DNA from 4 places in the Cohnella sp. LGH genome. Region 1 is predicted to be linked to each of the others. Evidence: riboswitches for the same ligand, from Rfam matches in the RefSeq annotation. Region 1 holds a riboswitch; each other region holds the start of a gene.
What was found. A riboswitch is a leader RNA that binds a small molecule or an ion and turns the genes downstream of it on or off. The one in region 1 is predicted to bind cyclic di-AMP.

Region 1 (7,445 bases):
CTTCATCTCTTTCTCGACGTTGATCTCCTTATAGTTCGGATTCACCTTCAGCCAAGGCGTGCCCGTCGTGAAGCCCGCTTGTTCAGCGTCGCTCCACTGCATCGGCGTCCGGGAGTTGTCGCGGCCGCTTTTCCAGATGATTTTCATGATCTCTTCGTGGCTTTTGCCATTTTCTCGCTCGATGCGGTACATGTTCTTCATCGCTACGTCATCGTAGTCCTCAATAGAAGGAAACTGAACGTTCGTCATTCCGATTTCTTGGCCCTGGTAGATGAAAGGCGTTCCCTGCATGAGAAAATACATCGTCGCGAACGATTTGGCCGACTGCTCCCAATAGGCCCGGTCGTCCCCCCACGTCGATACCGATCTTGCCTGATCGTGATTTTCAAGGAATAGCGCGTTCCAGCCGACTCCCTCGAGTCCTTTCTGCCAGCGCGTGAGCGCCTTCTTGAGCGCCGGAACGTCCACGGAACCGTCCGCCGTCTTCTGCCACAGTCCCAAATGCTCGAACTGAAAAATCATATTAAAAGCGCCCTGCCGCTCTCCGACCCACAACTCTACGTCGTCCGCCGATACCCCGTTTGCTTCCCCCACCGTCATAATATTGTATTTATCGAATGTCTCGCGCTTCAGTTCCTGCAGGAAAACATGAATGCCTTCGCGGTTCATATGCCCGTCATACGAAGGCACGTAACGCAGCTTGTTCGGATTGGGCATATCCGGGAAACCCGGAAGCTTCTTAATATGGGAGATCGCGTCCACGCGGAAGCCGTCGATGCCTTTGTCCAGCCACCAATTGACCATCGCGTACAGCTCGCGGCGCACCTGCGGGTTCTCCCAATTCAAATCCGGCTGCTTCGTGGAAAAGACATGCATGTAATACTGATCGGTAGCCGCATCGTATTCCCAGGCAGAGCCGCTAAAGATGCTCTCCCAGTTGTTCGGCTCCGCTCCGTCCTTTCCGTCGGACCAAATATAGTAGTCTCGTTTCGGGTTGTCGCGGCTTGATCGGGATTCGATAAACCAGGGATGCTCGTCGGAAGTATGGTTAATGACCAGATCCAAGATCAACTTCATTCCCCGCGCATGAACCTCGTTCAGCAAACGGTCGAAATCCCCCATCGTGCCGAACTCGTCCATAATACCCTGATAATCGGAGATGTCGTAGCCGTTATCGTCGTTGGGAGATTTATAGATCGGACAAATCCAGAGCACATCGACGCCCAACTCCTTCAAGTAATCCAGCTTCGAAATTACGCCCGGCAAATCCCCGATTCCGTCTCCGTTGCCGTCCATAAAGCTGCGGGGGTAAATTTGATAAGCGACCGCTTCTTTCCACCATTTCCCGTTCATGCTGCCAGCTCCTTTATTCCCAATGTGCAAACGATTGCACTAATGACTATGCCTCATTTTAAGTCGGCCCGAATCCCCTGTCAACTGTTACCTTCATTCCCTCCGGACTCTCCCTAGCTTGGCCGCAAATCTCAAGATATAATCCGCGGACAACCCACATATATATCTCGTAGATGCTTGTCAACGGGAGGGTTATCCGTATGCCTAAGCGCCGTTCGCTGCGAATGCTGCTATTCGTCGCCGCCGCCGCCGTACTTGTTATGTCCGTCCGATTCGGGTTTGCCGACGCTTGGGTCGATCAGTACGCCCTGCCTGCGTCATCCTTGTCCGAGCTTGCCGTCGTCCCGCCCGCGATCGACGCCAAATCAGAGCCGGGGCCAGGCCCCGGACCGGACGCTCCGCAGAAACCGCAGGCCGCCGTGCTCAGCAATCGCATAACGGAATATCATATTGCCGTCTCGCTCGATGAGAATAGCGGGACTCTGCAAGGAGAACAGATTGTGACCTGGAAAAACCCGGGGCGCAAACTCGTCTCCGAAATGTACCTTCATCTATATCCCAACGCGTTCTCGCCCGGCAGCACGTTTTTGCGCGAATCGGGCGGCCAACTTAGAGGAGATAAAATGAAGGATGGCAGCTACGGCGGGATGGAGCTCAACGCTCTAACCACGGAAGAAGGAGAAACGCTGCTTCCCAGAGTTCATTATGCGCAGCCCGACGACGGCAATCGAACCGATCGCACCTTGGCGACCTTCAGACTGCCCGAGCCTGTCAAACCCGGCGAGTCCGTCACCTTGCGCATGAAGTTCACGGTGCAGTTGCCCGACGTGTTCGCGCGCATGGGCAAAACCGGAAACTTCGTTATGGCGGGACAATGGTTTCCCAAAATCCCCGTCTACGAAACGGCCGGTACACGAGGGCGCTCCTCGGAAGGCTGGAATCTGCACCAGTATCACGGAGACTCCGAGTTTTATGCGGACTTCGGCATCTACAGCGTACGCATCAACGTTCCGGATGGCTACAAGGTAGCGGCTACCGGCTTCCTTACGAAGACTCCGGCGGTAACCGGCGGACGCAAAAGCTTCCAGTTCTACGCCGACGACGTGCACGATTTCGCTTGGTCGGCTTCTCCGGACTTCGTCTACGTGGAGGATTCGTTCTCCTCGCCCGGCATTCCCGGTGTGCGGATCAAGCTTTATCTAGACCCTCTTCATCAGCATTTGAAGGATCGTTACATGCATGCCGCCAAGTCTGCGTTGGCCAAGCTGGGTCAATGGTACGGAGAATATCCCTACTCCACGCTCTCCGTTGTCATTCCTCCGGCAAGCGGCAACGGCGCCGGCGGGATGGAATATCCCACTCTCGTTACCGGAGCGGCCGCACAAGACGACAATCCCGGCTACGAGTTGGAGCGAACTCTGGTCCATGAGATTGCGCATCAGTACTGGTACGGGCTTGTGGCCTCCAACGAATTCGAGGAGGCTTGGCTGGACGAAGGCTTTACGTCCTATACCGAGGATAAGCTGATGTCCAGCATTTACGGAGTGCTGCCCAACCTTCCGGTCGAAGCCAGCTATATGACTCATCCCGAGCCGCTGAACCTCTCTTCCTGGAAGTTCAGTTCCTCCGACAGATACGCCGAGAACGTCTACATGAGAGGCAAGCTCGTACTCTCCGCGCTGGAGCGTCAAGTGGGAGACAAAACGATGAGCAAGATTATGCGCACCTACTTCCAGAAGCACAAGTTCAAGCACCCCTCGTTTCAGGACTTCCAGAAAGTCGTAGAGACGGTTACGAAAGAAAAGTGGGACGACTTCTTCAGGGCGTATGTGCAAAAAGGAGAAATGGCGGATTTCTCGGTGGAAGCGATCCAGACAAGACAGACGGACAACGGCTACGAAAGCATCGTCCTGCTCCGGCGCAGCGGAGGCAGCCCCGAGCCCGTGTCGGTATGGTTGCAATTCCAGGACGGCCATTCGATGCGCAAAATATGGGACGGCGTTCAGACCCATGTGCAGCTTAAGCTGGAATCGGCCTCCCCGCTGCTCTATGCGGCGATCGATCCCGGCAATCATATCGTGCTCGACAATCGCAAAATCAACAATTATCTCAAAGCCGAGGTTCCGCCGCAGCAGCGTACCCGATATACAGCCGGCATCGCCCAAATCATAGAAGGCTTGTTCGGAGCTTTGGCTTGGTAGGGGGGAAAGGAAGAAAATGCGCAAACGACTAAAAATGGGATGGGACATGACCGTCCGGCATAAATATGTATTGGTTCTCCTGTTCCTGTACCGCTTGCTCTGGGGATTTTTCCTGTATCGGTTCGTCGATTCAATCGTAACGCCCGTAATCGCGCGTTATCCGGACGAACATCCGAACTCCGACGCCGCACACCTGTTTCTGATCGAAGCCCAGTTCCGCCTGCTGAAGACCGACCTCATCGACGATACGCTATGGCTGCTTGGCGGGCTGCTTCTCCTGAGAATGGTGCTGACCCCTCTGATCAATGCCGGTCTGTTCTACTCCTTCCGTCACTCCGCCGAGGAGGAAGGAACGCGGGTACTATCGGGAGTTCGCAGAGCATGGAAGCCGGTAACCCTGCTCTATTGGATGGAAAGCGCGCTCGTGGCTCTTCCTGCCGCATGGCTGCTGCCGATGGCCAAAAGCCGGTTTTTTGCAGAGCCCTCCTTGACGGATTGGCTGCTGGAACTGCTCCCTTACGCGGCCTGCTGGCTGCTATACGGCTTAGTCGTTCACCTGTTCTGTCTGTTCATGCAGTTCGGAGCGGCTGCGCAAGAAGGAGCGTTAAGCAGTCTGGGGCTGGCGCTGCGCCGAGCCTTCCCTCTGCTCGGCATCACGTTAATCATGGTCGGAATCGGTCTGGCCGTGTCCGCCGCAGCTTGGGCGGTCTCCTTGCTCTGGTCCGGTTTTCTGGCCGTGGCGCTGCATCAAGCTTTTCATTTCGTGCGCTCCTTGCTCAAGCTGTGGACTGCCGCCTCCCAGCATCAGGTATGGGGCGACGCGAAATCGTAAGCTTATCAGGTCCCGACAATCGACAATATTCCTCCCGGGACATTCCCCCGGTTGCGCCGCATTATGGCCGCGACCGGGGTTTGGCGTTATTATCGGCGAGATAAATCTGGGACGAAAGGAGGATATCCGCACGCGATGTCCGTCCCTAGATTAAGGAATTCTAATATAAAAGTTGCAGGAAATTCGTCAGGATAACCGAATATATAAAGCTGAAGAAATCTTAAAATGCCGAGTTCCCGTGAAACGGGGAACGGGGGAACCATCTTTTCGGGTGAGTTGGCTTTGCTTCAAAGGAGCCATAGGGGACCTTCTACCGAACCCTTAAGCTAACCTCGTAGGCATTGGAAGGAGTCGCCGGTTTTGCGTAAAGTGTCAGTTTTCTTGTTTGGTCTTGCACTGCTCTTGGCTTTTCAGGTCGGCAGCGTATTCGCGAGCTCCAAGCTCGACAATGCGATCGAGCCGCTGATCGGAACCGATTACAAGTACGGAGGAACGACCCCGAAGGGCTTCGATTGCTCCGGCTTCACCGGGTACGTCTTCGATCAACTCGGCATCGACCTGCCTCGCACTTCGCGGGATCTGTACGGCTGGGAGAAGAGCTCGAAGATTTCCGACGATGAATTGCGCGCAGGGGACCTCGTATTCTTCAATACGAGCGGTAGCGGCGTCTCTCACGTCGGAATCTACATCGGCAAGAACAAGTTTGCTCACGCCGCTTCCAAGGGCGTAACGATTACCTCTCTCGACGATAAGTACTACGCGAAACGTTATCTGGGCGCTCGCCGTTTCCTCAGCGATGATACCTATGAGAAGATCGCAACGGAAATCGAAGCCGAGGCAGTCGCAAAACAGTAATCCTGAACACGAGCATAAAAGAAGTACCGCCATCCTCTGGGTGGCGGTACTTCTTTTATCTTTCGTCAGGGGGCCGCGTTCAGCGAAATCCATGTCGAACCGTCCCAAAGGAGCAATTGACGCAAATTCGTATCGTAATAGGTCGTAACCCCAGCGATCATTCGGTGGAGCGGACGTTTGGCCGTCGTCCCGACAAGCGGAAGCGCTCCGAGCTTCAAAAATGAGATTCGGCCGTTAGGATCGACCGGGAACTGCGTATAGACGTTCCGGTCGTTCTGGAACGAATACCAGACGTAATTGTCGAGCTGAACCGAATACTCGCCCAGGGCGTTCGCCGCTCTGTCGAAGAAGACGAACCCGGCCGCATCCGCGCGGGCGAGGCCTCCTGTCTTCGCTCCATGCAATTGAGCGTTGGGGTCGTTCAGTCCTTTGACATGCAACGTTCCGATCCGCAAATACCCGACGGACTCCGGCTCGAAGGACGACATGCCCGTTCCGTAACGATTGTTGCCGACCCGGACGATGCTCACGCCGCTCTTCTCAATCGGGGAATAGTAGACCGAGAGGCTTTCGATTGAACCGGAGCTGTTATTGACCGTAACGTATCCCGTATTCGCATTTCGCAAGGTGACTCCTTCGATATGGAATGTCGAAGCCGCCAAAGCATAGACGCCTTCCAACAGTACAGCTGTGTTGACCTTCGTATGCTCAACGTTCAACTGATTGATGACCGTCTCGCTCTCTTCTCCGGTCAAGGCGAAGGGAACGTCGACGTTCGGACGATCCGACTTCAAATAAATGTTATTGAACACGTTGCCCGTACGGATCGTCGAACGGAAATCGATTCCCCGATACGAGAAGTTCTCGATTTCCAATGTATCGTAAGTGACCGAGAACGACTCGGCCCCTTCCCCGTTCGGGCTGTAGATGGCCGTTCCCACATTCTCGATCCTGACGTTGCGAACCGTCGAGCCCCGTTGCAGCGACCATTGCGCCGCCGTGTAGATGCCGACGCGGTCGCCCATCGCTTCTTGATTCGTGATCAAGCCGCTGTCGAAACCTAAAGCAAGGTCCGCAACGACCGATGTTCTTCCCGCCTTCAGAATCGGAGCCTTCGGATTGGCGTTAGAGGCGATAAGTCGGGAGACGAACATGCCCGAGCCGACGAAGTTCTGATTCTGAATCTGCAGCGTCTCTTTAATATGATAGGTTCCCGCAGGTACGAAGACACTCTTCCCGGTGGCGATCGCTTGTTTGAACGCCGCAGTGTCGTCCATTCCATCGTCCGGGATCGCTCCATAATCCGCCACGTTAGCATAGCCGATCCGGTACTCTCCGGAGGTTGGAATCGGAACGCTGCCGCGAGCGACAGAAATATCGTCGATGGCGATCCCGCCTCCCTTGCGAATGCCCCAGGTCAACGCATAATCGTCGGCCGCGCCCGTCGTGAAGGTCAGCCTCGCTACCCGGTATTGGCCGCGGTCGACAATCTGAGCATCCCCGGCCGCTACGTCCGAGCTTCGCCATAGTACATCATGTCCGCCGCTGAAGTTAAAGCCGGATACTGTCCCCGTCGATGCGGATTTTGCATACAAGTAGTAGAAGCCGTCCACGGGCTCCGCTGCGAACGCTTTGTACTTAAACGTTATCGTATACTGGGTATTCGCCGTCAGCTTCAGCTTCTCGGAATCCGAAGTCAGAAACTCCTTCCACTCCTCCGTCGTTCCCGCCGACGCTTTGACGACGTATTGTCCGTTAATTCGCTTGTCCGCATCGTTAGAGACCGCTCCGCCATTCAGCGTTGTCCACACGGTGCCGGTCGTTTGCCCGTTCTCGAATCCTTCCGGAGCAGCCGTGTCGACGGGTTCCGGCGGAAGCGCTTCTAATCCGCCTTCCCTTATTTTGATGTCGTCGACGACGAGAGCTCCGCCGTTGTGAATGCCGAATACCCAAGCATAGTCCCCGCTCCCCTTGGCGGTAAAGCTCATTTGCGCCAGCCGCTCGGAGGCTTGCCCGGTCACTCGGACGTGGTCGGTCGCAAGCTGCTCGGTCCGCCAGACGACCTCCCCTGCGCCGTTGAAGTTAAACCCTACCGTTTCGCCAGTGCCGTCCAGCTTTCCGTAGAGATAGAAGAACTCTCCCGCAGGCTCCGGGGTCAGAACGCGATACTTGAAGCTGACCGTATACGTTTTCTGCGGCGTAAG
Region 2 (7,445 bases), 2.8 Mb from region 1:
GAGTTGACGACTTCCGCATCGGCGGCTTATCTTCATTTCTACAGCACATACCTGCAGATCGAGTTCGTTAGAGCCCGGCAAAAATACTTGAAGGCAAGAAGCTCATCCGTCCGTTCGAAAGCTTGCCGCAAGCTCATCGATATCGCGAACAAGGAAGCAAGCAACGCCTTGCAGTTGTACGAACTCGTCATTCGAGATTCCCGCATCGGTTTTGAAGCGAGCAATCATTATTACTATACGCTTCAGGATTTGCGCGAGAAAGCGCTGAATTGCCGTTATATTGTCGAGGAACTGCAGCAGGCGGAACAACAAATCGACACTATGTGACGAAGGGGGGGCTGTCTTATAGGCGTCTCAAGTTGCTCTGGAAGATAATCGATAGGTGTATATACCTCCCTCCGATGCTGCTATACGCTCCTGAAATACGAATAGGTAAACCCTTTACAATGTGATTTCAGGAGCGTATGAGGCAGTCTACGGGCTAATCATAACCCACAACACTTCCAGATAATTCCCTGAAACTGTTCGTACTCATGTGTGCAAATAGATCCGTCGTAAAAGTTCAATATCCAATAAATTGGAAATGTTGCGGGTCATGATTAGATCTACTGGAGGAATATACACCTTACCTTATGTATCGATAATCTCAAGCAACCTTTGCCTATCAGACAGCTCCTTGATTTTGTTACCTAGTCTGCGTTTTGCGGAGTTTCTTCGCCTGTTGGCGCGTCATGGGAGGCGTCAGCGGCAGGAACGGCTTCCTCATACAGTCCCGTGCGACGCTTAAACCAGCGGAACAGATGCGTGCTGATCACCTTTAGAATGGCATACCCGGGAACGGCGAGAATGATGCCGATCATGCCGAACAGGTTGCCGGCCGCGATAATGACGAAGATGATCGTAATCGGATGAACCCGCATCGTCTTGCCCATAATTTGCGGAGAGATAAACTTGCCCTCGATCAATTGCACGATTGTCCAAATCACGATCATTTTCACGAGCATGATCGGGGACGTCATCATGGCGACGATCAGCGCGGGAGTGATGGCGATTGCCGGGCCCAAATAAGGGACGATGCTCGTACAAGCGGCGATAACGGCGAGCACAAGGGAGTAGTCCAGTCCGATAATGAGATAGCCGATGTACAGCAGCACGCCGATACAAGCGCTGACGATGATCTGGCCGCGAATGTACGAGCTGATCTGATGGTTCATCTCCAGCATGACGCCGAAGGAGCGGCCTCTGAGCTTAGTCGGCACGAATCCAAGCACGAACGGGGCCAGTTTCTTGCGGTCTTTGAGCAGGTAGAACAGGACGAAGGGAACCGTGATGATCGCCAGCACCGTCTCGGTAATTCGGCCTACCAACCCGCCTATTCCCGACCAAGCGTTGCTGAGAAGGGTCGAAGCGCGCGAGGAGAACTCGTCCGTGAGCTTGGCCGTATCAATTCCGATCATGCTTTGCAGCTCGTTGAAATACTTGTTTCCAATCAGTTCCTCGAACTTGGCCTGCGCGTTCTGCGTGTAGGTCGGGAACTGGGAGATCAGGCTGGCGATTTGCTCGCTGAGCAGGGGGACGACTTTCATAACTACGAGCGTCAGTACCGTAATAATGACAAGGTACAGCCCAAGGATGGAATAAAGGCGTTTTACTTTGCGATGCTCCAAATAGTCGACGATCGGATTAAGGAGGTAGTACGCGACTCCGGCTAACAGGAACGGTAGGAATACGGTTTCCAGCACGACGGTCAGCGGATGAAAAACATAGGAAATCTTGTCCAAAATAAAAATATTCAAGCCAATCAACAGGATGACGACGAGGAACAGAACAAATTTCCGGTCGATCAGTCCTTTAATGCCTTCCGATAGTTTGCTAGAGCTCTGCATGGGGCTTCCTCCTTCTTTGTTCTATTGTAACCGACGGGAAAGCCGTCCGACAAATTTGTCCGCTGCCGAATTTCACGGATGAAATTTCTCAGGGTTGACAGGGCGGGCAGCTGTAAATTATAGTTTAGTTACGCTTAGTTTCCGGAAACTTCCGGAAAGCGGGGGAACCAATCTTTTGGGGCGAATCATGGATTGCTCATGTAGGGAACCATCTATCCCGAGCCCGACAGCTAACCTCGTTTGCACTGGATGGGTCATAAGTTGCTCATTCTTTTGACCCGTTAAGGGTCTTTTTCTGTCTTTACGGACCCTTGTCCGCAGTAGGGATGGTCTACTGCGCGCAGGGTCTATTTAACGTTCGGACGAAAGGGGGTATCGCGGGGCTTGGAACGGATTCGTTCTCGAATTCGAATGAATATACATGGAGGAGGAAGGCCGCATGGCGCAGCCAAAGTATATCACCGATATCGGAAAGATCTCTCACATCCCCGAGGAACAACGTGAGAAGCTGAAGAAGATTACCGACAAGTTCGTGTTTCGCGTGAACGAATATTACTTGAATCTGATCGATTGGAACGATCCGCACGATCCGATTCGCAAGCTCGTTATTCCGAATGAAGGGGAGCTGGAGGAATACGGACGTTGGGACGCTTCGGACGAGGATACGAACTACGTGGTCAAAGGCTGCCAGCACAAGTATTCGTCGACGGCGCTGCTGATTGTCTCCGAGGTGTGCGGAGCCTACTGTCGCTACTGCTTCCGCAAGCGGCTGTTCCGCAACGACGTCAAGGAAGCGACCTCGGACATCGAGCCGGGCCTGCAGTATATCGCCAACCATCCTGAGATTAGCAACGTGCTGCTGACCGGAGGCGACAGCCTCATCCTTGCCACGCCTAAACTGCGCGCGATTTTGCATAGATTACGCGAAATCGAACATGTGAAGATCATTCGACTCGGCTCGAAAATCCCTGTCTTTAATCCGATGAGGATTTACGAGGACGAGGAGCTTCTGGAGACGATCCGCGAGTTTTCCAACGCGAACAAGCGCATCTACGTGATGGCTCATATCAATCATCCTCGCGAAATTACGCCGGAAGCGGTACGAGGCTTCCAAGCGCTGCACGACGCCGGAGCGATCGTCGTTAACCAGACGCCTGTGCTTAGAGGCATCAACGACGATCCTGAGGTGCTCGGCGAGTTGCTGGACCGGCTGAGCTGGGCTGGCGTAACGCCCTACTATTTTTTCATCAACCGACCCGTGGCGGGCAACAACGATTTCGTGCTGCCGTTAGCTAGAGTGTACGATATCGTCGAGAAGGCGAAAGCTCGTACCTCCGGTTTAGGCAAGAGAGTGCGCCTGTCTATGAGCCATACGTCGGGCAAAATCGAAATTTTGGCGATCGAGAACGGCAAAGCCTATCTGAAATATCATCAATCCCGCGACGGCAACTACGGGAAATTCATGATGCTGGATTGTCCCGACGACGCGGCCTGGTTCGACGATCTTCCGGGGAGCGAGCGCTATTGGAAAAAGCCGCAGAAACGGACGAAGGAAGTCGTCTCCGTGAACGAATTGCCTGATGTTCCGCGCAAGCGCGAGCGGAGGGCGGAAGTGCCGAGTTAAAGCCATAAGGGTTCCACAGGAGCCGCCTCCAGTGTACGCGCAGGGCGACGATGTCGCTCTCCGTGTTGCCGAGGCGGCTCTTATTCGCGCGCTTCGCTTGATTGCTACCGGATGCGACAAAGGTTCCGCGATTTCTCGTTGACTGTTTGACAAGCTTCTCGACGGCAGAAAGGTAAAATCTATTCATTCCAATATTGGAGGAATGGATAGGGATGGCGTTGGGAAGCAAAACGGTCTTATTCGCGCTTGCCATTTTGCTGGCGGCGCAAGGCATTGCGCAAGCGAAGGGGGTTCAGTCCGGGCAATGGAGCGGCAGCAAGCCCGCGGAGGCGAAAGCATTTCCCGAGATGTATACCGAAGTGGCGGGAGTACTCGGTTTTCGGGGCGGAGGCGATAGAAGCGCGCCGTCTTACGGGACCGTTGAGATGCAGACGTATCGCCCCGCAATCGCTTGGGAGAAGAAGACGAAGAGCAGCTCATGGGGCGGCGGAGCGGGCTGGACGGGACAGCCGGCGATCGTCCAATGGCAGCCGGAAGTGCTCGCGTCGATGAACGTTAAGCCGAAGTTTCGTTCCAAGCCGAATTTTACCGAGGTCATCTATGCCTCTTTGGACGGATACGTCTATTTTCTGGAGCTGGAAACAGGCGAGGAGACGAGAAGTCCGATCCGGGTCGGCAACCCGATTAAAGGCAGCGTGTCCGTAGATGCGCGCGGGTATCCGCTGCTGTACGTCGGAGAGGGAATCCCCGAGAACGGAACGATCGGATTTAACCTGTATAGCCTGATCGACCAGAAGCGGCTGCTGCGCGTTAACGGCATCGATTCCTTCGCTTATCGGCGGTGGGGGGCGTTCGACGGCTCCGCTCTGTTCAACCGCTATGACGATACGCTTACCGTAGGCGGGGAGAACGGGCTGTTGTACCGCGTCAAGCTGAATACGGCTTTCGATCCGCAGCGGAAGACGCTTTCGATCAAGCCGGTCGTGAGCAAATTCCGCTATCGTATAAGCGGCAACAATTATCAGGGCATCGAGAATTCGCTGGCGGCGTTCGGCGACCTCGTTTATTTTGCCGATAACGGGGGAAGCGTGCTGGCGGTGAACGTTCGGACGAACGAGGCGGTATGGGCGCTCCCGGCGCTCGACGATACGGATGCGACGATCGTTGTGGAAGCCGAGGACGGAATTCCGTACTTGTACACCGGAACGGAAGTCGACAAGCAGGGAAGAAAGGGCTACGCCTATTTGCGCAAAATCAACGGGCTAACCGGCCAGGTCGTCTGGCAGATGAAATACGAATGTTTGTCCGTCGTCGGCGGAGATCATCCCGTCAACGGCGGCGTACTGGCGACGCCGGTCGTCGGCAAGGGGAATATTTCCGATCTCGTCGTGTTCACGATCGCCCGCTACGGCAAGCTTGGGGAGGGGCTGATGGTCGCCTTGGACAAAAAGACAGGCAAGGAGACTTGGCGGCTCCCGATGAAACGCTATGCCTGGTCGTCTCCGACCGACGTCTACGATGCCAAGGGCAACGGTTATTTGTTACAGGCCGATTCCGGCGGGGTCGTCACCGTCGTCTCCGCCGGGGATGGCCGCGTTCGAGGCAGCATGACAGTAGGCTCAAATATCGAAGCTTCTCCGGCGGTATTCGGCAACTATGCCGTCGTCGCTTCGCGCGGCGGCAAGCTTTACGGGATTAAGCTGGAATGATCGGAGGAAACTCCGGCGATTCGCCAAGGTAAGCGAGGAGCGCTTCGGACGAACTCGAAACGGAGCTCGGATTGAAGCGTTCCCCGATCGCGCAAACGAATTTGCAGAGGGAGCGTTACGGAGGCTGACAGCTCATCCGCTAGCTCTTCGGTTTTCGTAACGCGGGTTCTCTTGATCGTTAACGATTCCAGTCGTTCAAGCAGTCGATTCAGCTCTTCGAAACGTTCGGCGGAAGCTTCGGGCCACAGCAATTGCAGCATCTCGATGTCTTTTCTGGCGACTGCCTCCGCGAAGTTGATCGCCATCACGCCGGGAGAGGCGGAAGCGAAATAGCTGCGCAATTGCCCGGCCGCTTGATAAACCATCAACTGATGCGCCGGATCGGGCGTATCGGAGCGATGCGACGAGCTGCCGAGAAAATGAACGCAAAAATGGCCTTTAAAGCCGTTGCCCGGAATGCCGTCTCCCCCATGGGGCATGCCGTTCATGGAAGCGGCTATTCGTGTGCGATCCTTGGAGACGATGATCGCTCGACGGTCCCAGCTCCACGCACCCCCGTAAATCTCCTTCATCGTCTTCGAATCTTCTGTTGTCATTGGCTGCACGTCGGCGTGATCGCTGCCCGCTCGACGCTGGACGCGAAAACTGAGTCCGCTTTCGAGATCGGTAATCGTGAACGTGCTTTTGCGCTTCACGATAAGGCGGGCTTCGCTCCAATCCATCAGCGCCCCGTAATGCTCCCGTCTCAATGCCTCCGCATAGCCAAGCATACGTTTGGACGCATCGGCTGAAAGTCGCAGCAATCGCCCTGCGGCTTCGTTCCAAAGATGGCCCGAACGTTCTAGTCGATACCGCGTTTCTTTTCCGTCGGCATCTCGAATCCCGACCTCCAGGTCGGTATAGCAATCTGCGAGTTGCTCCGGCAAGCTTCCCGTTTGCGCATTGCGCAAAATTAGCGTAGGGCTGTCTATCGTTAGCCTGCTAAACATGGAGGCGGTGCGGCTGGAGCGCACGACGATCTCTATGCGCTGCCGCTCTCGAGTCGTCGGTGGCTTCGCTTGCGCAGCCGAGCCGACAGCGGAAGCCAGTCCAAGGGAAAGTACAACTGATGCGGCCCAGCGCCAAGCATTCAGCCTCAGTGGTCGGCTCATTTTTTTCTTCCTTCCCGTTTCGAATCGTTGGCGTTATTGTCGGCTAACGAATAAACGATTATGCGGCATAACCGCGGTCCGTTTCGCGCAACGTAAACAGGGATGCATTGGACGAGACAAGTGTGCTCATGCATCGAGATACGTTAAATTTATCGAATCGGGGGATCGATTTGGCTTGGACATGGATTGCCGGCCTGTTGGTGCTTGCGCATACCGCATCATTGCCGGATCAGCTTGCGATAACTTCCGAAGGACGGGAAATCGCGGTCGTACGCCGTGCGGATTATGAATTCCCGTTACCCGGGCTGCCGATTGTTAATGACATTAAATTGTTGGAACTGACAGCGAAAATGGAGCGGCTGGTCTATCAGCCGCCGACTAACGCCATGCTGGACGCATCGGGGAAGATCGTTCCGGACAAGCTCGGCTATAAGCTCGACCTCAGAGTCTGGGAGGACGAGTTCTATCGTTATATGACGGAGGGGAAGAGCGCCTCGATGGAAGCCCCGCTTAGAGCCGTCTATCCGCGAGTGGACAGCGAGCTGCTGACGACGCTGAAGGAGAAGAGAATCGGCTACTATACGACCTATTACAATTCAAATAACCGCAATCGCTCCCACAATATCGATTTGGCGGTTAAGGCGCTAAATAATCGCTATGTGTTTCCAGGGGAATCGTTTTCGTTTAATCAGACCCTTGGAGAGCGGACGGCGGGTAAAGGCTATCGCCGAGCGAAGGTGATCGTAAGAGGCGAAGTGGCGGAAGGAATCGGGGGCGGCATTTGTCAAGTCTCATCGACGTTATTCAATGCGGTCGATCGAGCGGGGCTCACAATCGTTCAACGCTATTCGCACAGCCGCAACGTGCCTTACGTGCCGCCGGGAAGGGATGCGACGGTTAGCTGGTACGGGCCGGATTTCGTGTTCAATAATCCTTACGACCATCCCGTGCTCATTCGCGCATTCTCGGGAGGCGGACAGACGACCATACTGATTTATTCGGCCGAGGAAATTCACAACCGTCCGCGCGAAGTGCCTAGCGCATCCAAGAAGCTGCCGGCGGAAGTGCCGGCCGA
Region 3 (7,445 bases), 2.5 Mb from region 1:
AATTACTACAACTTCTCCTTGTGTTAGCCAACGTAAAACCACTTGAGCGACAGATTTATTATACCTTTGAGCTATAGATACCAATACTTCATTTTGGAACAAGTTATTTTTTCCTTCAGCAAAAGGAGCCCATGACTCGATCTGAACACCGTTTTCTTTCATGAATTTTGCATTTTCGATTTGCTGGTTGAAAGGATGCGTTTCAACCTGATTAACGGCAGGAACAATTTCATTATGAATAATCAAATCGATCAGGCGGTCTTCATGGAAATTACTAACCCCGATTGCACGCACCTTTCCTTCCCGATACAGTTTCTCCATAGCGCGCCAAGAGCCGTGCACATCTCCATATGGCTGATGAATCAAATACAAATCCAAGTAATCTAACTGCAATCTTTGCAGCGATTTTTCATTACTTTTTGCATAAAAATCCTCCATTGTTTTAAGTTCAACTCGATGTATTCGCGTAACAGAAAGCTTTTTACGGTTTTATTATGCACCTAATACAAGAGGGAGCGTTATAACGATCTTGTCAAATGTTTGCCTAATCCTCTTACAACTACTTATGTATGTTTGGTTATCCACCTAGACAAGACATTTATTTATGATTAATTAAACTAACGGGCAGTTTAGCGCAACAAAACATATATACAAGCCGTATGTTTAATAAATGAACTTTACTAGGGGGAACGAATGAAATATTTCACTAAAGAGTGGTATGAAGAAGCGCAGATAAGAAGTTTTTTAATTTTTCATGAAACGGTGAAGGATTGGGAAGAAGATATTGCTTGGTATGAATCTGAAGGTTTGAACTTCAAAGAAATTTGCAAGAACAACTTGGAATATAACAGAGCTCATTTACTCAAGTATCTCCCAGCCGCCTTTCATCCCTATATCCAGGACGGAACGTTAAATTCACAATTTCCTTCTGAAGAACTTAGAAAAATGGCTGACCAATGGTTATTGGAGTATGATGAGAGAGCGAAAGCAAAAAAGATTACCTACCGTAACTACTACAACTCCATAAAAGGCTCGCTCTCCGAGAGTGTTATGCAATTGTTTGAAAAGACATTACACGATGCTCAAGTAATTTCGATTGAGATACCTTCGAAGGATACGTTCATCATGACATTGGACTGTAGAGGGGGCTATCATTATTTAACGGATGTCAGGCTAACCTTTACGGGAGTGAGAAGTTTACAGCCTACAAGCTTAAGTGTAGAGAGCGTGTGGCTTTGTGATGAAGTTTATCTCACAGAAACAGGTTTTGAACTTCATGTGCTATTAGATAGTCCTTTAATAGAGTTCACGATCTTAGGTGAAAACGTGAATATTGAGGTTATTTCATAAATCATAGTGACGTTAACCGGAAACGATAGCCCAAGGCTGCAGATATGTCTGCAGCCTGTTTGGGTTTGATTTGGTTTTCGGAGAAACGAATCGAATACGAAATTTCACTAACACGCAATTGATTTCGTTTAAATATCCGTCTGGCAAGCTGGATTCCCGAACATATCTGGTTCTGAACTCTTTAATCCCGAGACAGAAAGCGATAACCGATTCCCGGCTCCGTAAGGATAAATTTGGGTTGGGTCGAGTCTTCCTCCAGCTTTTTACGCAAATGCCCGATGTACACCCGCAAGTAGTGGCTTTCGGTCTCGCTGTGATTGCTGCCCCATACTTGTTGGAGCAGCTGCCGCTGAGTAACGACCTTCCCGGCATTGGAGGCGAGAATTTTCAGAAGGTCGTACTCGGTTGGCGTAAGCTTTACGCGTTCGCCGTTTAATTCCACGATTCGTTGCGACAGATCGAGGGTTAATTCTCCGATCTGGAGGACGGGCTCATTTGTCGATTTGGCGACATGCCTTAGTGCCACACGAATTCTGGCGACCAGTTCTCCCATGCTGAACGGTTTTGTAACGTAATCGTCGGCACCGTTATCCAGCGCAAAGATTTTGTCTTCCTCCCTATCCTTAGCTGTAAGCACAATGACGGGAACGCTCGACCAATCCCGAATGCGCTCCAGTACCTCCATGCCGGAGAGATCCGGCAATCCGAGATCGAGGATGATCAAATCCGGATGAATTAAGGACGCTTGTAGCACGCCTTCTTCTCCGGTAGACGCTTCGTGAATCGCAAATTGATGAGCTTGTAAGGTCACTTTAAGCAGCTTCCGAATTTGAGGCTCGTCATCGACGATCAAAATACGTGCTCCGTTCTCATTCATGTTTTTCGCTCTCCGTTTCCTCAGGCATTGCATACATTCCGTTTGGGTCGAGTAAAGGAAGCGTAATTGTCATTACGGTCCCTGTTGGTTCATTGCGACGGCCCGTAATCGATCCATTGTGGAGCTCAACGATTCCTTTGCAAATCGCCAATCCCAATCCTGTACCAGTCACTTGTTTGGTCGCATCGGCGCGATAAAATTTTTCGAACATCCGCATGTATTCCTCATCAGAGAGCCTGATCCCCTGATCGGATATGGAGATCAAAAGGGCATTGTTTTCCGACGATACCTCTATGTCGATATCACTGTAATCCGGACTATATTTAATCGCATTACTGACTATATTGACCAATACTTGCTCAAGAAGCACTTCATCGCCTAACACCATAGGGGTATTGGGCGGAAGCTGTACCCGCAGCCGCCGATGCTGCTGAAAATCTTTAACTTGCGCAAGCGTAACGCCGATCAGATCCTCCATGTCGCACCAATTTTTTCTAAGACGCAACATACCGCTTTCCAATTGCACCATGCTGAGAAGGTTGATTACGAGTCGGTTCATACGAAGCGCGCCATCCCGAATGGTGATGAGCAGTTCCATCCGGTCCTCCGAAGTAAAAAGGTTGTCTCCCGCGATCAGACCGGTTGACGAGCCGATTATGGCTGCTAGCGGGGTTCGCAGTTCATGAGAAACGGAATCCAGAATAGCTGTACGAAGTCGTTCCGATTCAGCCGACAAATGAGCGATTTTCGCCTCTTCAGCCAACTTCACGCGAGCGATGGCGCTGGCCGCCAATCCGCCTATCGCTTCCATCATTTGCTGCTGTTCGGTCGTGAATCCTTTAGTCCAATCTCTCATATTAAGCGCCAGAACGCCATATACGCGGTCTTCGGTTCTCAACGGGAGGTAATAGCCTGGAGCATCTCTTAAAGTGTTGGACCCGTATCCGGCTGCTTCGCCGTCATCGAACGCCAGCTTCGCAATTACCTGCTCTGCTTTACTCTGCCCCCAATCGCTAAGAGAATCGGAACGGTGGGTCAGCACCAGATTGTTCCGATCATCCGGCAAGTAAATCGCAATTTCCGTGCCAATGGTCTGAGAGACATGGAGGGAGACATTATCCAGCAAAGCGTGGATGTCCGTAATGGCGCTCATCTGCTTGCTCAGCGCATAGAGCGAAGCAGTGTGCGCCTCTTTCTGTTTGGAATAAAGCAGCTGCTGCTTCAGCCTTGCCGCAAGACTGGAGGTCAACGCGGCAACGGCCAAAAAAACGCAAAATGAAATGAGATAACGCAAGTCTGCCACGGTGAAGCTCAGCTTTGGCGGAATGAAGAAAAAATCGAGCGCCAGAACAGCCGCGATTGCCGTATAGATTGCCGGACGTAACCCCCAATACACGGCACTGACGAGCACAGGAAATAAATAGATCAGCGCTATATTGACCAAATCGATCGCAAGTACGAGCGGGTGCAAGGCCACTGTCATGAGGGCGATCAGCAGCGTGATGCTTGCATAAGACCACCACGACCTCCATAAAGCTCGAATAATTCGCACGACTTCCCCCGTCCCCCCGTCCATATTCCAGTATTCTGCTCTATTAGATTACTGTAAAAAAGGGATAAAATAAACCGTTTAGAGGTGTAAAAATACTATAAAAATGGATGTAAAACTGCACAATAAAGAGAATACACGAGATAATCGAAGATTATTTCCATATAAATCGTTGTAACCAATGAATTTTACCGAAATCCATTCATTTTGAACCGTGCGCTGCTTTACAGGTTTTATGGCTAGGAGTACGATACGGCCATGATGCGTGGAGCTCCACACAGAAATTGCTTCTTCGGAGAGGATGATGAAGCTTGTAAGCCCAGTCGCGACGCAGAGAGCGATCAGTTGCGTTTTAATTATGCCATTTTATGAAAAGTATTTTCAAATTTAGACGCTGAATCCTTAAACGAAAAGGATCGGGGGAACCGACAGGATCCGAAATCGGCTCCATGGGGTGAATCGTTCGGCACTTAACCGTTCCGAGCGTAGGGCGACTCTCACGCCCGAATCCGGCAGCTAACCTCGTAAGCGTATCGGGAGAGGCAACACTTTTCGCGAGCCGACATCAGACTAGCGTTTTGGTCGAAGAAGCCGCGGGCAAAGGTTCCTCTGTGCCCAAAGCTTCTTTTTTGTTGCCTTCTTCCGATATCCGGGAAGGAGGAACCGAACCTATGGAACAACGTCATATCCTGATTGCCGCACCGAACGAGGCGGGTAAAAGATTTATCAAGCTCCTTCGAATTCATCGGATTCCAGTAGCGGTGCTGACGAATAACGGCAGGGAAGAGAGGGAGCTAAGAGGCCTTGGAGTAGACTGTATACTCCGCGTAGACACCGTCTCAATTAAGGAAAATTCTGTACCTTCGTTCCCGATCGGTCGTGTATTCATTTTCGAATCAAGTTTACCGCTAAGTTGTCAGTACTTGCTGCTGCTCGCCAATTGGTCTTGTAAGGCGATTACGGTCGTAACCGGCGCATCGCATCCCGAAGTGATTTACAGAAAGCTAGGCGCTTCTTATATCGTGCATACGCAAGCCAACGATGTCGGATTTTTGCTCGGAAGTTGGACGGATTAATCGTAAAGGACGTGTAGAGATGATGGATCTATGGATGATTTTAACCTTGGTCGCTTCCTTCGCCCTAGTCGCCGGGTTTATCGTCTGGTGCGACAGATCGATCGACGAAACGGAAGGGGAAAGCTCATGACAATCGTATTGATTTTTACGGGAGCGTTGTTCATTTATCTCGTTTATGCACTGCTTCACCCTGACAAATTTTAGAGGGACTTCGCACGCAGTCGATCGAGCCACAAGGAGGAACGGCTATGGATATTTTGCAAATTGTCGTTGTGATCGGCATTCTGATGCTGATCGCGAAACCGCTCGGGAACTACATGTACCATGTGTTCTCGAACGAATCCAACCGTACGGACAAAGTGTTTGGTCCGTTTGAAAAACTGATTTTTAGGATCATTGGGCTAAATAATAGAGTCGGAATGAGCTGGAAAAAATATGCGCTCAGCTTCGTTTTGACCAATATGGTTTTGGTTGCCTTATGTTACGCGATGCTTCGCGTGCAGACCGGACTGCCGTTAAACCCGAACGACATCGGCAATATGGAGCCGACGCTCGTGATAAATACGATCATCAGCTTTATGACCAATACGAATCTTCAGCACTACAGCGGCGAAACCGGTTTGACCTATTTCTCGCAAATGGCGGTCATCATGATGATGATGTTTACATCGGCGGCCACCGGTTTGTCAGTGGCAGTCGCTTTCGTCAGAGGGATCACCAGCAAAGGGAACACGCTCGGTAATTTCTTCGAGGATTTCGTCAAAGCCCATACCCGGATCTTCTTCCCATTAGCGATCATCGTTACTTTGGCATTGGTTGCGCTGCAAGTGCCGCAAACCTTGGACCCGACCTTGTCATTAACGACTCTGGAGGGCTCGGTTCAGCAAATTGCGATCGGTCCGGTCGCCTCGCTTGAGTCGATCAAACATTTAGGCACCAATGGAGGCGGTTTTTTCGGAGCGAACTCCTCGCATCCGTTCGAGAATCCGAACGGGTTGACGAACGTCATCGAAATGATTTCGATGTGGTCGCTCTCTGCCGGTCTTCCATTCATGTACGGCAGATTCGCCAAAAGTAAAAAGCAGGGCTGGGTTATTTTTTCGGCGATGATGATTTTGTTCCTCGTATTCCTGACGATCGCTTATACGGCCGAGAAAAGCGGCAATCCGGCCCTGAATGCACTGGGCATCGACGCTTCGCAGGGTAGCATGGAAGGAAAGGAAGTACGCTTCGGCATCGCCCAATCCGCCTTGTTCACAACCGTTACGACGGCGGCGACAACGGGAACGGTCAACAACATGCACGATACGCTGACGCCGCTTGGCGGTCTTGTGCCCCTTGCCGAAATGATGCTAAACGTCGTGTTCGGAGGCAAAGGTGTCGGATTGATCAATATGCTGATGTACGCGATTCTCGCCGTCTTCATCTGCGGCTTGATGGTCGGGCGTACGCCGGAGTTTCTCGGTCGGAAGATCGAGCCCCGTGAGATGAAGCTGATCGCGATCGTCATTTTGGCGCATCCGTTCATCATTCTCGCACCGACGGCGATCGCTTTCCTCACCGATCTGGGCAAAGGCGCCATAACGAATCCCGGATTTCACGGCATCACGCAGGTGCTGTATGAATATACGTCATCCGCGGCTAACAACGGTTCCGGATTCGAGGGGCTGGCCGACAATACTCCATTCTGGAACATCTCGACCGGTCTGGTTATGTTCTTCGGCCGATATGTCTCAATGATTGCAATGCTTGCGGTTGCCGGGTCGCTAACCCGCAAGCAATGGGTGCCGGAGACAAGCGGAACATTCCGCACGGACAACGCATTGTTCACCTTCTTATTGATCGGTACCGTAATTCTGATAGGAGCGCTGACTTTCTTGCCGGTCATCGTTCTGGGTCCGATCGCCGAGTACTTGACTATCCGCTAATGGAAACGGGGAGAAGCCGCAATGAATGACAATCGTAAGAAAAGCTTGTTCACAGGACCGTTGGTGTCCCAAGCAATCAAAGCGAGCTTCATTAAGCTGAATCCGGTCAGCATGATGAAAAATCCGGTGATGTTCATCGTCGAGATCGGCACGATTATAGTGCTGCTGATGACGATCTTCCCAGGCTACTTCGATTCGGAGGACCGAATCGGCTTTAATCTGGCCGTGTTCCTGATTTTGCTGTTCACGGTGCTCTTTGCCAACTTTGCCGAAGCGCTGGCGGAGGGAAGAGGGAAAGCGCAGGCCGATACGCTCAAGAAGACGAAAAAAGAAATTACCGCCAACAAAGTGGTCGGCAACGGCATCAAGACGGTTCCGTCCACCGAGCTGCGCAAAGGGGATATCGTCGTCGTCTCGCAAGGCGAGATGATTCCAGGGGACGGCGAGGTGATCGAAGGCCTCGCTTCCGTCGACGAATCGGCGATTACCGGGGAGTCCGCGCCGGTCATTAAAGAGGCGGGCGGAGACTTTAACTCCGTCACCGGCGGCACTCGCGTCGTTAGCGACAGCATCCGGGTGAGAATCACAAGCGATCCCGGAGAAACGTTTATTGATCGGATGATCGCGCTCGTCGAAGGCGCGAAACGGCAAAAGACGCCGAACGA
Region 4 (7,445 bases), 3.7 Mb from region 1:
GCTCCACTTCAGACAAAATATGGCTGGACAGGAGTACGCTTTTCCCTTGCTCTTTGACTGCCATCACACAATCCTGAAATACATTCTCCATCAAGGGGTCCAGCCCGGAGGTAGGTTCATCCAAAATATACAAATCCGCATCAGCAGAAAATGCAGCGATAAGCGCCACCTTCTGCCGGTTACCTTTGGAATAGGTTCGACACTTTTTTGTCGGGTCCAGGTCGAATCGTTGAATAAGCTCTTCTCGTTTGCTTTTATCGCTCCCTCCGCGCAATTTAACAAACAAATCTATGACCTCGCCACCGGTCAAATTGGGCCATAGATTGACGTCGCCAGGCACGTAAGCGAGACGCTTGTGAATCTCAACCGCATCTTTCCATACATCCTTGCCAAACAATTGAGCCTCTCCGGAGGTGGCTCGCAGTATACCAAGAAGCACACGAATCGTCGTCGATTTACCCGCGCCATTAGGGCCAATGAATCCAAAGATTTCCCCGCTGCTCACTTCCAGATTCACACCGTCCAGCGCTGTCGATGCACCAAACTTCTTGGTTAAGTTCCTGACTCGCAACAAAGACATGGTCTCACCCTTCCGTTAATGTTTTGAAATATAGTTATTCATATATTTCATATTATATGATGGCGATTCATTTTACAACATGTTTTGAACTTGGTTAATTGTTATATTTCATAACTTAAGTTAAACTATTTACAGAGAGGTGGATGAAATGGACGGATACCAGAAACGTAGAGACCAGAAAAAAAAGGACATCTTGCGAAGTGCCGTTGATCTGTTTTTGACCTACGGCATCCAGAAAGTGTCCATTGCAGAAATAGCAAGCAAAGCCAACGTATCGCAAGTGACGATTTACAACTATTTCGGAAGCAAACATAATCTTGTTGAAGAAATGCTCGTATTTTATCTCGATCAGATCTGGTCGGAGTATGAAAAAATGCTGACCAACGACATGCCTTTTATCGAAAAGATCAAAAGCGTGATGTTTGCCAAGATCGATTCCGCCAATAATGTGCACCCCGATACCTTTACCCATTTCATGAAAAAGTACGCGACCGGCGTCCCTTACCTGGAAAAGATGATGCAGGAAAAAATCATGCCGGGGCTGATGACGCTAATTGAAGAGGGAAAACAGCAAGGGTATGTCGATCCCGGCCTATCTAATGAATCAATCCTTGTGTTCATTCAAATGTTCAAGGATTATATGCAAAAAGAAGAGGCCTTTCCGCACCTGCAAAAGATGACGGGGGACCTCAATAAATTGTTCTTTTATGGACTTGTCGGAAGCAAACATAATTGGGAGGAATGACTAGTTACCTTGCCGATCGCTCTCCGGTCTTAAACATTTCCCTGATTTTAATCTTGGTTCAGGATGTTAGAAATAGGAGGCATCTCTAGACAATCAGAACTTTCTCCTCGGGATACCGGAATTTCTCCCGACTGTGTTTTTGCGACAATGCAAATGCAAGTGTTGTTCGGTAAAAATAATGTGTTAGACTGATGTCGTTGATTTAGCGCGTTTTTTGAATTGATGAATCGTCAGCTTTTAAAAAATAAGTTTTAGACTGATCAATTAATGAAAGAGCGGCAGACCAAGATTTGATAAATAATGCCTTAGACTGCCGCTGTTGTCATCCAACTAACGTTCTCCGTTAGGTTAAAGATGTTGAACTGTTTTATTGCCATTATTATCAGCCAATATGAAAGACACCAATTTTGGTTTTCCCATCAACATCATATAGCGGGATATCACGACCACCCGAAGGTCTATTCTTCTGTATGGCAAGTGCTTCCTCAGGTGTCTTAAATCAGGTCCCGTTTCATTGGAAGTGGCGTCTGTGTCAGAACCGTATGTCTGTCCGTTCTCAATGCCGAAGTGACTTCGAAAAGAACCTCTTTAAAATCCTGCAATCACCACACTCACGGAAATAACCATGACTGTCAAGGCGCGCATAACATAGATAATACGACCACTACCAGCTCACTATAAACTATAAGTCATAAATCCAAGACCGCCAATCTGATTCAAGTGGGGCAAATCTGAACTTATGAAAAACATAACGAATGATCCCCTTTCCATTGCCCACTCAAAAGAAATTGAAACGTCTTTGCTCTATCTTCGTATTATTACCTGAAAATACCACTACATTCAACCATAACTATGCAAGCAACCCATGATTGATTTCCCGGATCAGCTGTTTACTTTTGAAATTAACTGCTTTATGATAAGTTACAACAATTGTATATTCATCGCTTAATCCTCTTTTGAGGAGCGGGGGAACCAACGAAGCATAATCGCTTCAGGGGTGAATTCTTTCTTTTGCAGAAAGAACGGGGACTCTCAGACCCGAATCCGACAGCTAACCTCGTAGGCGTCATGAGAGAGATCATGAATGCGTCTTTGGTTTGTCCTGACATAGCAATCCGAAGCTTGGCAGCAGAATTTCTCTGCTCCAAGCTTTTTTGTCGTTTCACAGCAATCATTCTGTTACTTTCAAGTTTCAGCAAAGGAGTATAGCCCATGTTAAGCAGTGAGAAAATTATGGTATGTGTGTACCACGGGCCAAACGGAGAACGGCTGATCCGGCGAGGAGGCCGATTAGCTGCCCTTTATCAATGCCCATTGTTCGTACTGCATGTACAGACTGAACAAGAGAATAACCAGATTAGCCAAGACAAAAGTGAGCGCATTCTCCATTGGAAAACGATATCCGAAGAATGCCATGCCACGTTTATGACCAAAACTCGTGGCAATCACAAGGTCTCCGATGTGATAGTCGATACGGCTGAGCAAATTCAAATCACACAATTAATCATCGGGCACCCCGGTATGACACGATGGCAAGAGATTTGGAATGGCTCCATTGTCAATGAACTATTAAAGAAAATTGGAGAAATCGATATTCATATTATCGCCTTTCAAGAGGGTCGGGATAGATAGACATAAGGAAAGGATGTGCTATGCATGAAAAAACAGTTTATAGTGATTGGCCTGGGCCGATTTGGGTCTAGCTTGGTGCACACTTTGATTCAGAATGGTCACGAAGTACTCGCCGTTGATAAGGATGAGCAGCTCGTACAAGACATATCCGGCGTAGCGACTCATGCTGTGCAAGCAGATTGTACAGATGAAGGAGTACTGAAAGAACTGGGCGCACGAAACTTTACCCATGCGATTGTTGCTATCGGAGAAGATCTGCAGGCGAGCATCTTGGCAACCTTGTTGCTTAAAGAATTGCATATACCGAAAATAACGGCCAAAGCTAAAAACGAAATGCATGGGCAAGTTCTAATCAAAGTAGGGGCAGATCATATTGTGTATCCAGAACGAGACATGGCTGCTCGCCTTGGAAATCAATTAAGCTCCGACAATCTGATTGACTACATTGAGTTGTCTCCCGTTCACAATTTGGTTGAACTGAAGGCCCCACCTGCAATGAATGAACAGACTCTTCAACAATTAAATATTCGGGCCAAATACGGATGTACCATTATGGCGATCAAAAAAGGAGTTCATATCAATATTTCACCAAAGGCAGAGGATGAAATTAACACGGGAGATATTCTGGTGATAATCGGCAGTAACACGGATATTCGAGACTTGGAAGAAGACTATGAACAGAAATGAAGATCGTATGCATAGCCGTTCTCTTTTCACTATGCTTGTCGCCATCGTAAATCGGCTGAAAACACGAACAAGCCCTCCCCAACTCATCTTGATGATCTTTTTTTGCTTGATCTGGGTAGGCGCTTTGCTTCTAATGCTCCCCTATTCATCATCATCCGGCCAATCGATCGGCCTGCTGAATGCCCTCTTTACGGCAACCTCCGCCATTTGTGTCAATGGCCTGGTTGTCGTGGATACGGGAAGTGTGTTCTCTACCTTCGGGCAAATCGTCATTATGATGCTCATTCAGGTCGGCGGCCTTGGCTTTATGACCGTCGGCGTAATGGTGGCTATCATGATCGGCAAAAGGATCGGTCTTCGCCAAAGGCTGATCATTCAGCAGGCCACGCATTCGACATCATCGCAAGGCTTGGTCAAATTGTCGATCTTTATGGTGCTTATCGCATTTGCATTTGAGGCAATGGCGACATTGGTACTCACCTTGCGTTGGCAAGCCGATATGGGTTGGGGTCAAGCTGCTTATTATGCGCTCTTTCATTCCATTTCAGCGTTTAACAATGCGGGCTTCGCTTTATGGTCGGACAGTTTATCTCCATTTGTTGGCGACCCTGTAGTCAACATCACCGTCATCCTGCTGTTTATTATCGGGGGGCTTGGCTATATTGTCGTCGTGGATGTTTTTCGCAAACGTTCATGGCGCAAATTATCCCTGCATGCCAAAGTTGTCTTGCTTGGTTCCGGTATTTTGTTTGCCGCGGGCTTCTGCTTGATCTACCTGTTGGAAAGCTGGAACCCCGCAACCTTCGGCTCCTTGTCTGCCGGGGAGCGGATATGGGCCGCCTTATTCCAGGGGGCTACGCCCAGAAGCTCCGGGTTTAATACTATAGACATTGGCAGTATGTTGGCCGCGTCGCAATTCCTGATCATCATTTTAATGTTCATTGGTGCAGCTTCCGGTGGAACAGGTGGAGGCATTAAAGTCAATACGATGTTTGTGCTCGTACTTGCAACCATTAATACGTTCCGCGGCGGCGGGCAAATTCACGCCTTCGAGCGCAAAATTGCCATCGAGACGGTCATGCGCGCATTGGCTGTTGTGATCAGTTCCCTTGCGGTAGTCCTTTTGGTCTCCCTTCTTCTGACGATTTCAGAAGGAATGCTGGAGGAGCACTTTCTGGAGATACTCTTTGAGGCCACCTCGGCCTTTAGTACAACCGGATTATCCATGGGCCTCACAAGCGATTTGTCTCCGCTTGGCAAAATCATCGTGACCATTACCATGTATGCCGGTCGTTTGGGTCCCCTTACACTGGCCTTTGCTTTAGCCCAAAAAAAACGTTCTTCCAAAATCGGTTATCCCGAGGATCATATTCTGATTGGCTAGACAGGAGCGGACTTCCGCTCCTATTATTTTTAGCTTGCATCATTTTAATGAATGAAATATAATTTTATTCATACATTCACTAAGAGGTGCCTTTATGCCAAGAAAATTTGATGACAATGAAAAGAACAGAATTCATAACAAATTGCTGGATGCCGGATATGAATTGTTTTCACAGTATGGATTTAAAAAAACAAGCGTCAGTGATATTGCTAAAGCTTCCGGCATTGCTTCCGGGACTTTCTATTCCTTCTATGCTAGTAAAGAAGAACTGTTCTTCGCCTTAATGGAGCAAGAAGAGCAGCGCATTCAACACAGCCTGCTTCAGCAGCTCCACAGCGCTCTCGTGAACAAGGAAGCGTTTATCGTTTTTTTAAAGCAATCTCTGGAACTGATCATCGACAATCCAATTTTGAAAGAAGTGCTCTTGCCTGAGCAACTTGAGTCCATCATCCGCAAAGTGCCCGCTTCCCAGTGGGAAGGCAACTACGCTGGAGACGTCGAGAAGCTCGGGCCGCTTATCGTAGAATGGCAATCACGCAACGTTGTGCGCGCCGACCTGGAGCCCGCGCTGATTGTCAATCTCATTCGTTCGCTGGTTCTGCTTTCGCTGCAAAAAAAAGCGATTGGCAATTTTTCGGATACTTTCGAGCATTTAGCAACTTCGGTTGCACAATACTTAACGACCACTGACCATTAATTAACCCTACGAGGTGAACGATATGATCGAGGCGACCCATTTAGCCTATGTCTATCCTGCTGCCAAACGTCCTGTCCTGGATGGACTTCACTTTCACATCCAGAAAGGAGAAATCTTTGGATTTCTTGGACCTTCCGGGGCTGGAAAAAGCACAACGCAGCAAATTCTTATCGGGAAACTAAAGAAATATAGCGGCTCAGCTCGAGTGCTAGGCCAGGAAATTCGCTCAGCGAATGCAGCGTTTTATGAACGCATTGGCGTCGCTTATGAATTCCCTCATTTCTACAATCGCTTTACGGCGCTTGAGAATCTGCAGCACTTCCGTTCTCTTTATCGGAATCAACTGACCAATCCGGTTGCGTTGCTGAAGCAGGTCGGGCTGGAGGATGCCGCCCACAAAAAAGTAGAAAGCTTTTCCAAAGGCATGAAAATGAGGCTTAATTATTGCCGTTCCGTTCTAAACAATCCGGAGCTGTTGTTTCTCGACGAGCCGACTTCTGGTCTCGACCCCGTACATGTCGACAATCTGAAACGCCTAATCGAAGCCAGACGCCAAGCCGGAGCGACAATTGTCATTACGACCCATAACATGCAAGCCGCCGAGCAGCTATGCGACAGGGTGGCTTTTATGATGGACGGGCAAATCCGCTTTATTGACTCGCCCCGAAACTTAAAGTTGCTGAGCGGCGAACGAAAAGTACGTGTGGAATACGAGCTTGGAGAAAAGCGAGCGACGGAGGATTTTCCAATAGAGGGTATCGGGGTAAATGAGCGTTACCTGTCACTCATTCGCTCGCATCGAATCGTAACCATGCATACGTTGGAAGCATCGCTTGAAGACATCTTTATCGCCGCTGCTGGAAGCAAAACGCCATGAGGTTATCGCGACTGGTTTGGTTCGATGTCTGCTATCAATGGCGGCATCGCTATTATCTGGTCTATCTGATCGTCTGCTCCGTGTACGTTGGCATTTTGCACGCGATCCCGGATTCCTACGCTGAGCACGTACTTGTATTGCTCACCTTTTCCGATCCATCAGCGCTCGGGCTATTGCTTGCCGGCAGTATCCTTCTGCTTGAACGGGATCAGGGAATCTGGAATGCACTTTTTTCAACTCCCTTGCGGGCTTGGGAATACCTGACCTCCAAGTGCTTATCTCTTGGCTTTTTGTCTCTGTTGGCTGCATTGGCTATTCATTTACCTGTTAGCGGTTTGCCGAAATCTCCCTTTGCTTTCCTACTTGGCATCACGCTAACATCGTTTTTCTTTACCCTGTTGGGCATGGCTGCTGCCTTGAACAGTCGCTCGATCAACGGCTTTTTGATACGTTCACAGCTTTATGCCCTACCCTTTACACTTCCTATTCTGGGATATTTAAATGTGGTTCAAATTCCATTGGACCGTCTACTACCATCCAATGGCTCTCTTATTCTAATCTCAGGGTCTGCTCGTCCGCCTGCACCAGCCGAGACTGGATATGCGTTTGCTATTCTGACCCTATGGATCATCGGTGCCGGAATCATCACCTTGTCTTTACTAATTGCGAATACCAGACAGCGGGAGGATCGTCATGGCTCCGAACAAATATAGCGCATTGCTGCGCCAGGATTTAAAAAATGGGTTGCGCGACCCCATGCTTATGCTTATTTTCATTGGTTCTTTGTTGATTATTGTTGTATTTCGATACGGTTTGCCTTTACTAAGTAATTGGCTTTTCGCG

Region 2: another riboswitch for cyclic di-AMP. It lies ahead of J4772_RS15140 (KamA family radical SAM protein); the one in region 1 lies ahead of J4772_RS02835 (C40 family peptidase).
Region 3: another riboswitch for cyclic di-AMP. It lies ahead of J4772_RS13535 (HAD family hydrolase); the one in region 1 lies ahead of J4772_RS02835 (C40 family peptidase).
Region 4: another riboswitch for cyclic di-AMP. It lies ahead of J4772_RS24795 (universal stress protein); the one in region 1 lies ahead of J4772_RS02835 (C40 family peptidase).

What each region holds. Positions count from the first base shown of each region.
Region 1 is NZ_CP072117.1:711,720-719,164, reverse strand. It holds gene J4772_RS02850 (glycoside hydrolase family 13 protein) at 1-1,353, opposite strand, end outside; gene J4772_RS02845 (M1 family metallopeptidase) at 1,554-3,554, shown strand; gene J4772_RS02840 (hypothetical protein) at 3,571-4,386, shown strand; cyclic di-AMP (ydaO/yuaA leader) riboswitch at 4,603-4,742, shown strand; gene J4772_RS02835 (C40 family peptidase) at 4,747-5,241, shown strand; gene J4772_RS02830 (glycosyl hydrolase family 28-related protein) at 5,307-7,445, opposite strand, start outside.
Region 2 is NZ_CP072117.1:3,557,652-3,565,096, reverse strand. It holds gene J4772_RS15150 (hypothetical protein) at 1-327, shown strand, start outside; gene J4772_RS15145 (AI-2E family transporter) at 690-1,886, opposite strand; cyclic di-AMP (ydaO/yuaA leader) riboswitch at 2,008-2,146, shown strand; gene J4772_RS15140 (KamA family radical SAM protein) at 2,326-3,510, shown strand; gene J4772_RS15135 (outer membrane protein assembly factor BamB family protein) at 3,723-5,219, shown strand; gene J4772_RS15130 (hypothetical protein) at 5,198-6,370, opposite strand; gene J4772_RS15125 (VanW family protein) at 6,541-7,445, shown strand, end outside.
Region 3 is NZ_CP072117.1:3,183,272-3,190,716, forward strand. It holds partial or broken gene J4772_RS13515 (aldo/keto reductase) at 1-420, opposite strand, end outside; gene J4772_RS13520 (DUF4085 family protein) at 694-1,350, shown strand; gene J4772_RS13525 (response regulator) at 1,532-2,227, opposite strand; gene J4772_RS13530 (ATP-binding protein) at 2,220-3,779, opposite strand; cyclic di-AMP (ydaO/yuaA leader) riboswitch at 4,159-4,323, shown strand; gene J4772_RS13535 (HAD family hydrolase) at 4,448-4,852, shown strand; gene kdpF (K(+)-transporting ATPase subunit F) at 4,979-5,056, shown strand; gene kdpA (potassium-transporting ATPase subunit KdpA) at 5,101-6,780, shown strand; gene kdpB (potassium-transporting ATPase subunit KdpB) at 6,802-7,445, shown strand, end outside.
Region 4 is NZ_CP072117.1:5,889,989-5,897,433, forward strand. It holds gene J4772_RS24785 (ABC transporter ATP-binding protein) at 1-580, opposite strand, end outside; gene J4772_RS24790 (TetR/AcrR family transcriptional regulator) at 729-1,325, shown strand; cyclic di-AMP (ydaO/yuaA leader) riboswitch at 2,258-2,407, shown strand; gene J4772_RS24795 (universal stress protein) at 2,538-2,957, shown strand; gene J4772_RS24800 (potassium channel family protein) at 2,982-3,644, shown strand; gene J4772_RS24805 (TrkH family potassium uptake protein) at 3,676-5,028, shown strand; gene J4772_RS24810 (TetR/AcrR family transcriptional regulator) at 5,123-5,725, shown strand; gene J4772_RS24815 (ABC transporter ATP-binding protein) at 5,748-6,602, shown strand; gene J4772_RS24820 (fluoroquinolone export ABC transporter permease subunit) at 6,599-7,315, shown strand; gene J4772_RS24825 (hypothetical protein) at 7,296-7,445, shown strand, end outside.